2 regions of the Rheinheimera tilapiae genome follow, and region 1 is predicted to be linked to the other one. Evidence: riboswitches for the same ligand, from Rfam matches in the RefSeq annotation. Region 1 holds a riboswitch; the other holds the start of a gene.

Region 1 (4,281 bases):
CCAGCAACCGGCCGAGTCGTAGAGATCCCTGCCAGCCAAAATTCACGTCTTCCACCCGGTTCCACAAAAAGAAGTTAGTCAGTTCGCGATAATCCGATTGCAGGAACTCCCAGCTTAACCAGACTTGCGATAGATCGCGGTTCTCCGGTGCGGCTTGGGTGCTATCACTGTTCAAATCAAATTGACGCTCGTCCAGTGTCACGCCGCTATTCAGGTGCTGCACGCTGTCACTGTCCCGCCAGAAACTCCAGCCGCTGCTCAATTCGATCAACTGTTGGTTACTTTTGTACTCGTTGTAGACATCACCACGGGCATATTCACTGATATCTTTGATTTCTTTAAAGATATCCAAGTTGTAAGCGCGCTCTGACGACAGCCGGTAAAAAGGTTTGGCCAGATTCAGCCGGTAACTTTCACCATCTGAGGTGTCGGCATACTGAACCGTGGTCTGCCAGTGACTGCCGCTGATGTTCGGGCTATGAAACTGCAATTTGTAACCGTCGCGCTCGCTGTCGGTAAAGTATTCAATTTGTGCCTGATTGCCGGTGCCCCATAAATTGTCTTCGGACAGGCCCAGATTGGCTTTGGTCGCGCCACCGGTGTGGCCCAGTGAAATTCGCGGTAGTAATGACCAGTTATCCCAGGTCTGCACTGTAACCTGCACGGTCTGACTGGCCTGGCAATAGGCAGTGATATTAATCTCGGCGTGGCGTAAGTAACGACGGGAACGCAGCAGACGTTCTGTTTCTGCCAGTACAGCCTGATCCAGCTGGTCACCTTCCTGAAACAACAAGTCCTCACGCAGCGCTGTTTCGCTGGTGATCACATGATATTCATTAGCAAAACGGTGAAACCAGACGCTGTGTTTGCTATTCAGGTCAAAAATATCGTTACGGGCAAACAGGACTTTGGCAATGCGCCAATGTTGTGCCGCTGTGGGCAGAGGTTCAGTTGCAGACAGCTTGGTGCAGTTCTCCGCAGCCATTGCTTTGCCGCAAAGCGTTAGCAATACAGCCATGCTCAGTATTGTCGGCAGGGATCGGATCCGTCGCATCACAGCTTCCTTGGTTCCGGAACGATGCGGCTCAGTTAATGCGGTTTGACGTGGAAATGCAAGAGGGAAGATAAAATTGTCAGAAGTAACAAAGAGATCAGCTCTGCCTGCTGGCAGAGCTGATCAGACGACTTACATTTTGCCGTCTTTTTTCTTCAGTGATTTTAATAATGCAACTTGGCTGGGTGACAGTTTGATCACGCTGCCCGGATAAGCGCGGCCGGCTGGGTAATCCCATTCACGTGGCCGTGATTCTTCAACGATTTTTTTGAAGCTGGCACAAACGGAATTGGTTGGTTTAGCGCCAAGTTTTTTGGCGTAGGCTTTCAGATATTCGTCTGATGCGCCTTCATTCGACAGTAAACAGTAACCTTCAGTAGAGTACACGACGTCTTCTGCTTCCTGAGCAAAAGCGATGTTGCTGGTCAGAGCCCCGGCTGCCAACAGTACGATAAGACTTTTTTTCATAGTTTTCCTCTTGTTATAACTGCACGTCAAAAATGACGTTCTGAATAACCCTAGCTGCTGAAAAATATTTTGCCAGCTTGTACCCAGATGAATTTTTCTGATTTCTTGCGACTGTACAGAAAAGCCGCTAAACTGCCGGCCAAACCAAGGGGTGCGAAAGCTGAGATGCCGCAAGGCAAACCCTTAGAACCTGATCCGGGTCATACCGGCGGAGGGATGGTGTTAAAACTTCCAGCTGCGCGCGCGTGATCCCGGTCCTAACCGGAGTAAGTTGATGTTACGTGCATTCTCGCCTTTATCTGTCGGTCATTTTTCTTCTGTAACTCTTCAGCGTCCGCCGTTTTTACCGGCGTTATCTGCCATTGCCTTGCTTGTGTCCGGCGCATTGCACGCCGAAGAACAGGCTGTCACAGTGCAGGATGTCGAACGCATTGAAGTGCGTGGAGATTTTCGTCAGACCAATCTACAAAAGTTGCCGGGCAGTGTGGTCGTGCTGGGTGAAACCGATATCAAACGCCAATCTGCGCAGCATCTTGATGATTTACTTGCCAATATCGCCAATTTAAATGCGTCTGCCGGCGCATCGCGTAGTCGTTTTTTGCAGATGCGCGGTGTGGGTGAGCGCAGTGAGTTTGTCGACAACATCAACCCATCCGTTGGCTTGCTGGTCGACGGGATTGACTATTCAGCGCTTGGACTGTTGTCGCTGGCCGACACAGCACAGCTCGAAGTGTTCCGTGGCCCGGAAGCAACCCGCTTTGGTGCTAATGCGCTGGCGGGCATGCTGAACCTGCAAACGGCGGACCCGGTATTTGCCAGCGAAGGCCGTGTCCAACTAACGGCAGCGAATTACGACAGCTGGCAAGCCAGTATGATGGTGAATCAGGCGCTGACAGAACAATTTGCCGTGCGCCTGGTGGCCGATCAGCAAAAATCAGATGGTTTTATCCGCAACGATTTTCTGCAACGCGAAGACACCAACGGCATCGATGAAACCACGTTCCGGCTGAAAACTCGCTACCAACCCAATCAGGATCTGACACTGGACTGGTTGTGGAACCACCACGATATTGATAACGGCTACGATGCATTTTCGCTTGATCGTAACCGCACCACTTTGTCAGACCAACCTGGTCAGGACAAACAAGATGTGGATGCCAGTGCACTGAAGTTGCAGTATCAGGGGTTCGCCAGCGCAGATAGCCTGACGCAGCTGAGCCTGTTAAAAGCGGACACTGACTATGGTTATGACGAAGACTGGGGTTATGTTGGATTGCACCCGGATGAATATTCGTCAACAGACCAATATCTGCGTGAGCGTGATTTTATGAGTCTGGAACAACGGTTCATCAGCAAAAATCAACAGGGCCACAACTGGGTCGCAGGTTTATATGCAAGTCAGCAAACCATTGATTTAACGCGGTTATACACTTGGCTTGATCAGAACTTTATCAGTGATTTCGAACGGCAGAATCTGGCAGTTTATGCAGAGAATGAACAGCAATTAGCTCCGGACCTGACGCTGACTTATGGTGGTCGCCTGGAGCAATATCAGGATGAATATGCCGACAACAATGGTATCCGTACTGATGGTGATGACCAGATGTGGGGCGGTAAACTTAGTTTGGCCTATCAGGTTAGCTCACTCAGCCAGATTTACGGCTTGGTGTCGAAAGGATACAAAGTGGGCGGCGTCAATGGCGAAGCACTGGCGGAAACCCTGAATCCAAAACTGACCGGATTAAAGGATTTCTTGCTCAGCAAAGCCACTTTTGCGCCGGAGCAGCTGATTAACGCTGAATTTGGCGTAAAAGGTCAGAATGCGGATCACACGTTGGTCAGTCGTGTCTCGGCATTTTATATGTGGCGGGATGACATGCAGCTCAAAGGCTGGATCAATCAGGGTACGAAGTTTGTCGGTTATATCGATAATGCGTTTAGTGGACGTAACTATGGTTTGGAAACCGAAAACCGCTGGCAGCTGACCCCTGCGTTGGTGGCACATTTCAGTGGGGCTGTTCTGAAGTCGGAGATCCGCGGTTTTGTCACTAAAGGTGGCCTCGATATGAGCGGCCGCGCACAGGCACAGGCCCCAGAATATCAGTTTAGTGTCGGAGCCGACTGGTCGCCGCTGGAAGCGCTGCAAATCTCGGCGCAGTATGCGCACAAAGATGGCTATTACTACTCTGATTCTGAAAACATCCGCGCTTCGCACAATAACTTGCTGAATCTCAGAGCAAGCTATCAGTGGTCGCAATGGGAGTTGGCACTATGGTGCCGCAATTTGCTGGATGAAACTTACGGCGTGCGCGGTTTTTATTTCGGTAACGACCCACGGGATGGTTATACCGAGCATTTATATGAACAATTTGGTGAACCGCGCCGTATCGGCCTGACCGCGACTTATCAGTTCTGAGCACTTTAAAAGGACATCGTGATGCAACTTTCGATCGAAATCAGTAAATATCCGCTGACCAGCGATTATATCGAGCCTATCAAAGGTTTTATTGAAGAGCTGAATAAAGAAGCGGGCTTGCACGTAATAACCAACACCATGAGCACACAGGTTTTTGGTGAATACGACACTGTGATGGCGGCGCTGCAACGCTGTATCCGCTGGTCGTTTGAGCGTTATGGCAAAGTGGTGTTTGTCGTGAAGTTCCTGCACGGTGACCTGCGGCCATGACGGAACTGTGGCAACAGCTGCTGAATCAATGGCAATTACAGACCGCGCTGGAGCTGATAGCAACTGTGCTGGC
Region 2 (4,281 bases), on a different contig from region 1:
CCGGATGCAGATACAGACTTTCACGTAGCATCACGCCGCTACCGTGACCATCTTTACACCAGATGGCTTTCACTCCTTGGGCCAACAGCAGTTGGACTGCAAGTTCTGCATCAGCGTCCGCCGCTAAACCGGCCAGTGCCCGCAGTTCCGGTCCATTGGGCGTCAGCACGTCAGTCAGGGCCAGCAAGGGGGCAAAAGTTGAGGGACTCAGGCGCTGCAATACATCACCACTGCTGGCCACTTGCACCGGATCCACGATGATCCAAATGTGCGGATGTTGATGCTTAAACCGGCCGAGCCAGTCAATCAGCAGCTCCAGCGTGGCGAGATCCGGCACCAGACCCAGTTTTATCGCGACTGGCAACGGCTGGCCAGTTGCTGTCAGCGCATCAAGCTGGGACTGCAGCACAGCAGGAGTCACTGGATTGATCGCCAGTACGGCGCCGTTATGTTGCGCGGTGACGGCCGTCAGCACTGTCACGGCCGGCACGTCTAAATCCTGCGCTGTGGCAAGGTCAGCCTGGATACCGGCCAACGCGCTGCAATCCGAGCCACCAATCAGCCAAATCAGACCGGGTTCAGGCAGGTTCATTTGCGCGCTCCGCCGGTGGTGCCGACAAGGTACTGGCTTTGACACTTTGATTCAGTTTCATCGAACAAAATTTCGGCCCGCACATGGCACAAAACTCGGTGTCGGCGCCTTCTGGCAGCGCCGCCTGGTAGTAGGCTTTGGCGGTGTCGGGATCGAGCGATAAATGAAATTGGTCGAGCCAGCGGAATTCGTAGCGGGCTTTGGACAAGGCGTTGTCGCGCAGCTGCGCGCCGGGATGTCCTTTGGCTAAATCGGCGGCGTGGGCGGCAATTTTGTATGCGATAAGCCCTTGTTTTACATCTTCTTTATCCGGCAGGCCCAAATGCTCTTTTGGCGTGACATAACACAGCATGGCGCAGCCAAACCAGCCGATCAGCGCCGCGCCAATGCCGGAGGCGATATGGTCATAACCCGGTGAAATGTCGGTGATCAGCGGTCCCAGCGTGTAAAACGGCGCGCCGTGACAATGCGCCAGCTGCTCCGTCATATTGGCCTGCACCAGTTGCAGCGGCACATGGCCCGGGCCTTCAATCATTACCTGCACATCATAAGCCCAGGCAATTTTGGTCAGTTCACCTAAAGTGCGCAGCTCGGCAAACTGCGCGGCGTCATTGGCGTCGGCAACACAGCCCGGTCGCAGGCCATCACCAAGGCTGAGCGACACGTCGTACTGCGCACAGATCTGGCAAATTTCGGCAAAATGCTGGTACAGGAAATTTTCGCGGTCGTGCAGCTGACACCACTGCGCCAAAATAGCGCCGCCGCGCGACACGATGCCGGTGATGCGCCGGGCGGTCAGCGGAATAAAATCTTTCAGCACGCCAGCATGAATAGTGAAGTAATCCACGCCTTGCTCTGCCTGCTCAATCAGCGTGTCGCGATATAGCTCCCAGCTCAGTTTTTCTACATCACCGCGCACTTTTTCCAGCGCCTGATAAATCGGCACTGTGCCGATGGGCACCGGTGAATTGCGCAAAATCCATTCGCGGGTCTGGTGGATATGCCGGCCGGTGGATAAATCCATCACGGTATCGGCGCCCCAGCGCACCGACCACAGCAGCTTTTCCACCTCTTCTTCGATGCTGGAACTGACTGCCGAATTACCGATATTGGCGTTCACTTTGACCAGAAAATTGCGGCCGATAATCATTGGCTCGGCTTCGGGGTGATTGATATTGGCTGGCAAAATGGCGCGGCCGGCGGCGATTTCCGCACGGACAAATTCAGCGTCAATTTGCGCCGGAATGCCGGCACCAAAACCTTCCCCGGTGTGCTGGGGTTGTAAATCGCTGGCGGCTTGTTGCTGCGCAGCGCGCGCCATATTTTCCCTAAGCGCAACAAACTGCATTTCCGCTGTGATGATGCCGGCCCGGGCATAGGCCAGCTGCGTCGGGCGACAACCTGGTAGCGCCTGACGGACCTGATGCTGAAACTGACCTTGTTGCGCGTCCAGCTCCACCGCTAAGGCCGACAGCGGCGTGCTGCAAAAGGTCGTATCCTGGCGTGCAGCAATCCAATCCGCTCGCAGTGGTGGCAAACCTCGGCTGACATCGGCCTGATAATCGGCATCGCCATAAGGCCCGCTGCAGTCATAGATCGGCACCGGTGCATTGTTACTGCCATCCGGCGAAGGGTGTAACGACACTTCACGGCAGGGCACTGCGACAGTGCCATCAGCACTTTGCAGGTAAATCCGGCGTGAACCGGTATGGGCGGCGGTTTTAAAATCGACAATATACCGGCGCGCCGCTTCGCGTTTATCACGACGGCTGGCTGGTGCAGCATTAATTTTTGGGGTGGTAGTACAGTCAGACATAGCAAGCTCCAATAAAGTTGAGTTGCTTGTCCGGAGTGGGGCAAACGCGTGCAGCAACGCAGGCGCAAAAAGCACCCGCTGCGGTACACATTTGATAAATAGCCAGTGCTACAGGAACGCCACCGGCAATGACCGGCTTAGCTCGAATTTAATCGATAGCAGACGGTAAAGGCTGGTATTAAAGCTTTCCAACAGCACAGACAACTGCAGTTTCCGCTGCAAGTTCGCATCCAGCAACACCTTCTCTCAAAGGTTTGACACTGAATGGATCTGTGGCAGCAGGGTGGCAGTGATCCCCTTGTTTCCCTTCGCAGGTTCTAACCTGATCAGGTTCAACGGTATCCGCTTTCGCGGTCTCAGCCCAGTGGGCACTCCGACAAGTGCGCGCAGTATAAGCAAAAAAAATCCAGGCTGACAACCGATGTTTTGTGGCGGAATTGTATTTTCATCAGCTGAAAATGCTGCGTAAACGCCAACAGGGCAAAGACGGCAAGGTCGAGATTATTGATTCGCCATCTGAGGAAAAATCAGCAATCGCAAAGCCCCAACCGTAACCACCAATCGAACAGATGGCTGGTAAAAGTTCAGCAAGAGGTTAAAAACGTCCTAGCGGTTGAGGCAACATAACACTTCAAATGTAAAACATGTGTTATCAAATAACTTAACGGGTTTATCCGCGCTTTGTTTTTTTCATCACAACGCCTAAGTAGCCAAGAGCTTGAGATTGATGAATTTTTACGGTAGCGTTGCAGGATGTTAAAAAACTCAAAAGGGTTACCCCTGCTTAAAAGCGTGCTTTTTCCTTTTGATGAAATTGTTAGCTATGCACAAGGAATATATTTTGAACAAGTTTGGCCTTTCTCTGTTTGTTCTTACTGCTCTGTTATTTTTAGGGAATTTTATTTTCATTTTTGTGGATCTAAGCTCTGGTCTAGTAGCTCCATACAGCAATTTTTATTTCTCGATAATTGGTGCATTTATAATTTATAAGTACATCAAAAAAATGAAATTTACAGGCTTCGAATTTTTGCTTTTTTATATCCCGCAATTGCTGAGCTTTTATATTGGAGAACAAAAGTTTGAGTTTTCAGCCGGAATCAATTTCTACTGGAGACGCATTTTTATGGATGGCGCATTCAACGATCCTCTCGCAAAAGTAGATTGGGGTTTTGGGATAAATGTCTTTGCGGTGATTTGTATTGCGCTGATATATCGTGCTTTTTATAAAGATAGGAAAACTCAACATGTTAGCTAACAATGCGCGGCACTTTGCGGCCTTCGGCCGCAGCGACGCTCACTGCGTTTCGCGCGCGTGCGCTTATAGTTAACTGTACTAGGAAACTCCATGAAGTTTTTTGTAACTATTTCAGCGGTTTTATTTTATGGGAACGCGTTTGCTTGTTCGTTTGACAGACCGTTTATTGATTTTGAACACACCAATGAAGGCAATACCATTCCCAAAACACCATCGTTCTCAGTGAAGTCAATTTCACGTGGAGAGAACGGTAGTGCCGGTTCCTGTGCTGATGCAGGAGTACTTACTTTAGTTACAACCTCTGCCGAGAAAGACACTGGCTTTATATTTTCCATTGAAGAAGGCCAATTTGAAGACCAACTTTTTTATCCTGAACCGATGATTTTAGAGAGCGGCCACACTGGAACGGATGAATACTTTTTTATATGGAATGATGGCCGTACTACCGAGCAGGAGCCTATAGACATAACCCTTAAAATAGTCGCAGTCTCTAAAGACGGAGGTCAAAGCGAGCCACAATATTTAAAAGTAACTCACAATGGCGTAAAAAAGCCATGGTGGCAATTTTGGTAAGTACAGTTAACAAAGCGCGGCACTTTGCGGCCTGCGGCCGCAGCG

What was found. Region 1 has a riboswitch for thiamine pyrophosphate ahead of ACFFJP_RS13550 (TonB-dependent receptor). Riboswitches for the same ligand answer to the same signal wherever they lie in the genome.
Region 2: linked by a shared signal. The riboswitch ahead of thiC (phosphomethylpyrimidine synthase ThiC) and the one ahead of ACFFJP_RS13550 (TonB-dependent receptor) in region 1 are both predicted to bind thiamine pyrophosphate.

The regions. Positions count from the first base shown of each region.
Region 1 is NZ_JBHLXP010000003.1:590,366-594,646, reverse strand. Features, by position in the region: gene ACFFJP_RS13560 (BamA/TamA family outer membrane protein) at 1-1,054, opposite strand, end outside; gene ACFFJP_RS13555 (porin family protein) at 1,187-1,522, opposite strand; TPP riboswitch at 1,660-1,756, shown strand; gene ACFFJP_RS13550 (TonB-dependent receptor) at 1,797-3,938, shown strand; gene ACFFJP_RS13545 (YkoF family thiamine/hydroxymethylpyrimidine-binding protein) at 3,960-4,208, shown strand; gene pnuC (nicotinamide riboside transporter PnuC) at 4,205-4,281, shown strand, end outside.
Region 2 is NZ_JBHLXP010000005.1:242,972-247,252, reverse strand. Features, by position in the region: gene ACFFJP_RS17415 (thiamine phosphate synthase) at 1-592, opposite strand, end outside; gene thiC (phosphomethylpyrimidine synthase ThiC) at 579-2,408, opposite strand; TPP riboswitch at 2,694-2,794, opposite strand; gene ACFFJP_RS17405 (hypothetical protein) at 3,250-3,663, shown strand; gene ACFFJP_RS17400 (hypothetical protein) at 3,754-4,236, shown strand.